DNA from 2 places in the Streptomyces sp. NBC_00670 genome. Region 1 is predicted to be linked to the other one. Evidence: riboswitches for the same ligand, from Rfam matches in the RefSeq annotation. Region 1 holds a riboswitch; the other holds the start of a gene.
What was found. Region 1 has a riboswitch for glycine ahead of gcvP (aminomethyl-transferring glycine dehydrogenase). Riboswitches for the same ligand answer to the same signal wherever they lie in the genome.
Positions count from the first base shown of each region.

Region 1 (2,196 bases):
GAGCCGCAGGAGCCCGGCGTCGAGCCGCATGGTTCAGGTGGCGTCATGCGCGCGGGCGTGGCCCAGCCGTCTCGCTCCGACGCCGAGGCGGGCGGAGGGGTTGCTGGAGCGGGCCCGGGCCCGGGCGCTGCCGAGGCCGGCGGTTCGGGCGCCGATGTCCACACGGGCGTCGGCGAGGCGCACGGCCCCGGCAGCGGGACGGGCGGGGGCAGCCCCGGCGCCAGGACGGGCGGGGGCGCCGTCGAGCCCCGTGGCTCCGGCGTCGTTGTACGTGGGGGTGCCGTCGAGCTCCCTGGCTCCGGCGCCGATGTCCGTGGCGGCGCGACGGGGGCCGGTGCCGACGCGTCCCGTGCCGACCGCCGGCCCCGGCGCGGCCGGAAGGCTCAGGACGCCTCGTCCGTGCCCGCCAGTTCGTCCGCCGGTGCCGGGAGGGCGCCGTCGGCGCCCTCGCCGACCTCCGCTCCGTCCCTGCCTCCCGCCACTCGGCCGAACGAGTGGTCCGGCGCCGGGGGAGGGGCGGCGGCGTCGAGTCCGTAGTGGTGGTAGAGCTGCAGTTCCTGCTCGGGGGAGAGGTGGCGGCCGACGCCGAAGTCCGGGGCGTCCCTGATCAAGGCGCGCTCGAAGGGGACGCGGAGGGTGCCGTCCTCCAGCGCGCTGGGGCCCAGCGGCACGAACGCGTCCCGGGAGAAGAGGCCGGTGCGTATGGCGGCCCACTCCGGGAGCCCGGTGGCGTCGTCGAGGTAGACCTCGTCGATCGTGCCGATCTTGGCGCCCTTGCGGTCGAACGCCTTGCGGCCGATCAGATTGCGCGGATCGATGTCGGTCTGCACGGTCCCGTCCCTCCTGGCGGTGCGTGTCGGAAACACCACGAAACGGCATCATCCGGGAGGCGGCCACTCGGCAACCGGTCCGAAGGACCCGCTGGTAGGCTGGTGAGCGGCCGTCGACCCCGCGCGGGAGAGCCCTCCGGAGACGATCCGGGGGCGCCGAAGGAGCAACTCCTCCCCGGAATCTCTCAGGCACCCGTACCGCGCGGACGAGGTCACTCTGGAAAGCAGAGCGGGTATCGACGGTGTCCGCTCTCACCGACGGTGAAAGCCGCAGCGCCCGCTCCGGGCCGGTCCGGCGAAGCTCTCAGGTCGAGATGACAGAGGGGGAGGCCGCCGGGGTACCCGCGCCGAGGTGCCCCTCGCAGGTCGCGCCAGACCAGGAGGCCTCCGCAATGACCGCCCACCGCACTCCGCTCTCCCAGCTCGAACAGGGCATCCCGTTCGAACAGCGCCACATCGGCCCCGACGCCGGGGACCGGGCGAAGATGCTCGCCCAGGTCGGCTACGGCTCGCTCGACGAACTGACCGCGGCCGCCGTCCCCGACGTGATCAAGAACGCCGAGGCTCTGGGACTGCCCGGTGCCCGTACCGAGCCCGAGGTACTGGCCGAGCTGCGCGGCCTCGCCGACCGCAACCAGGTGCTCACCCCCATGATCGGTCTGGGCTACTACGGCACGTTCACGCCCCCGGTCATCCTGCGCAACGTCATGGAGAACCCCGCCTGGTACACGGCGTACACCCCGTACCAGCCGGAGATCTCGCAGGGCCGCCTCGAGGCGCTGCTCAACTTCCAGACCGTCGTCGCCGACCTCACCGGGCTGCCCACCTCCGGCGCCTCCCTCCTCGACGAGGGAACTGCGGCCGCCGAGGCGATGGCGCTGTCCCGGCGCATGGGCCGCAACAAGAACGGCCTGTTCCTCGTGGACGCGGACACCCTGCCGCAGACCGTCGCCGTGCTGCGGACCCGGGCCGAGCCGACCGGCGTCGAGATCCTCGTCGCCGACCTGAGCGACGGCATCCCGGCCGGGATCGCCGAGCGGGAGATCAACGGCGTCCTCCTGCAGTACCCGGGGGCCTCCGGAGCCGTACGCGACCTCCGACCCGTCATCGAACAGGCGCACGAGCTCGGTGCGCTCGTCACCGTCGCCGCCGACCTGCTCGCCCTCACGCTGCTCACCTCGCCCGGCGAGCTCGGCGCCGACATCGCGGTCGGCACCACCCAGCGGTTCGGCGTCCCCATGGGCTTCGGCGGGCCGCACGCCGGCTACATGGCGGTGGGCGAGAAGTTCGCGCGCAGCCTGCCCGGCCGTCTCGTCGGCGTCTCCGTGGACGCCGACGGCAACAAGGCGTACCGGCTCGCCCTGCA
Region 1 is NZ_CP109017.1:1,187,693-1,189,888, reverse strand. Features, by position in the region: partial or broken gene OIE12_RS05240 (PRC-barrel domain-containing protein) at 465-830, opposite strand; glycine riboswitch at 945-1,041, shown strand; gene gcvP (aminomethyl-transferring glycine dehydrogenase) at 1,223-2,196, shown strand, end outside.

Region 2 (2,196 bases), 4.0 Mb from region 1:
CTCGGCTGCGTCGTTACTTGCGGCGCTTGTAGAACGGCAGCGCCACGACCTCGAACGGCTCGTGGCTGCCGCGGATGTCCACCGCGACGCCGGGGGCGCCCGGCGCGGCGTGCGCGGCGTCGACGTAGGCCATGGCGATCGGCCTGCCGAGCGTGGGGGAGGGCGCGCCCGAGGTGACCTCGCCGATCACCGTGCCGTCCGCGACGACCGGGTAGCCGGCGCGCGGCACCCGGCGGCCCTCGGCGGCCAGCCCGACGAGCACCCGCGGCGGGTTCTGCTCGGCCCGTTCGGCGGCCGCGGTCAGCGCCTCGCGGCCGACGAAGTCGCCCTCCTTGCCGAACTTGACCACCCGGCCGAGTCCGGCGTCGAACGGGGTGAGCCCGGTGGTCAGCTCGTGCCCGTACAGCGGCATGCCGGCCTCCAGGCGCAGCGTGTCCCGGCAGGACAGCCCGCACGGCACGAGCCCCGCGGACGCGCCGGCCTCGGTGAGTGCCTGCCACAGCTTCTCCGCGTCGGCGGGGGCGACGAACAGTTCGAAGCCGTCCTCGCCGGTGTAGCCGGTGCGGGCGATCAGCGCGGGGACGCCGGCGACGGTGCCGGGGAGGCCGGCGTAGTACTTCAGGCCGTCGAGGTCGGCGTCGGTCAGGGAGGCGAGGATGCCGGGGGAGGCGGGGCCCTGGACGGCGAGGAGCGCGTAGGCGTCCCGGTCGTCGCGCACCTCGGCGTCGAAGCCGGCGGCGCGTTCGGTGAGCGCGTCGAGGACGGTCTGCGCGTTGGAGGCGTTGGCGACGACCAGGTACTCCGTGTCGGCGAGCCGGTAGACGATCAGGTCGTCGAGGATGCCGCCGTCCGCGCGGCAGATCATGGTGTAGCGGGCGCGGCCGACGGCGACCGAGCGGAGGTCGCCGACCAGGGCGTGGTTGAGGACGGCGGCGGCGTCCGGGCCGGTGACGGCGATCTCGCCCATGTGAGAGAGGTCGAACAGGCCGGCCCGGGTGCGGACGGCGAGGTGTTCCTCGCGTTCGGAGCCGTAGCGCAGGGGCATGTCCCAGCCGGCGAAGTCGGTCATGGTGGCGCCGAGGGAGCGGTGCAGGGCGTCGAGGGCGGTGCGGCGGGGGGTGGCGGGGGTGCCGGGGGTGGTGCTGCTCATCGGTCGTTCTCCCGGGTGGAGGGTGGCGAGACGGGTGTGGACGGGCATCGCGGAGTACGACTGCGACTGCCTGTCCTCCCCATCTGTCATCGGAACCTGAGAGCTTCGCCGTGACCCGGTGACGGGGTCGTGGCTTGCACCTTGGGTGGGACCGCCGGGGTCGTGTCGTCGGCGGTCCGCTTTTCAGATGTGCCTCGCCCGCGCGGTAACTGGGCCTGAGAGATTCAAGGGAGTGCTTGCTCCTTCGGCGCCCCGGTCACAGCCCTCGGGCCGGGGACTCTCCCGCGCGGATTCAAACGGCCGGTATGCGGTTGGGGCGCCATCATCGCATGCGCGCGGAGCGGGAGAGCTCGGGTGGGTGGGATGCGTGCGGCGAGTGCGGGTGGGTGGGGACTGCGCGAGCGACCACGAACCACCCGCAGAACCCCACCCCCGCTCTGTAGCAGGCCTGTTGCACGAGGCGGACCTGTTGGAGAGACGCCGTGCATTACCTTTTCTTTACGCTCGGCGGGGAAGGGACTCGCATGTCCCGGAGGGAGACGATCAGGGTGGACAGGTCCACGGCGTACGGCACGACACCGGCCCTCGCACTGCCCGACCGGACAACGGTCGCGCTGCCGCCACAACCGACCGCCCCCGTCGTCCGCGACCTCCGCGACCGCGCCGGCCGCACCCCCCACGGCCTGACCTTCGCCCCCCACGACGTCGTCGTCGTCACCGGCCTCCCCGGCAGCGGCAAGTCCACGCTGATGCACCGCGCCGTACGCGGCCACCGCATCGACTCGCAGGACACCCGCGACCGCTGGGACGCCCGCACCCCCCGCCTCCTCCCGTACGCCGTCTACCGCCCCCTCGTCCGGCTCGCCCACTACGCCGGACTGCGGCGCGCGGTCCGCGCCGGCGGCGGCGTGGTCGTGCACGACTGCGGCACGCAAGCCTGGGTGCGCGGCTGGCTCGCCCGCGAGGCCCGCCGCCGCGGCGGCGCCCTGCACCTGCTGATCCTCGACGTCGGCGCCGACCAGGCCCGCGCGGGCCAGCGCGAGCGC
Region 2 is NZ_CP109017.1:5,226,482-5,228,677, forward strand. Features, by position in the region: gene gcvT (glycine cleavage system aminomethyltransferase GcvT) at 14-1,150, opposite strand; glycine riboswitch at 1,224-1,343, opposite strand; glycine riboswitch at 1,344-1,445, opposite strand; gene OIE12_RS23365 (AAA family ATPase) at 1,699-2,196, shown strand, end outside.
Region 2: it holds a riboswitch for glycine, as region 1 does, so the genes downstream of both, gcvT (glycine cleavage system aminomethyltransferase GcvT) here and gcvP (aminomethyl-transferring glycine dehydrogenase) in region 1, are expected to answer to the same signal.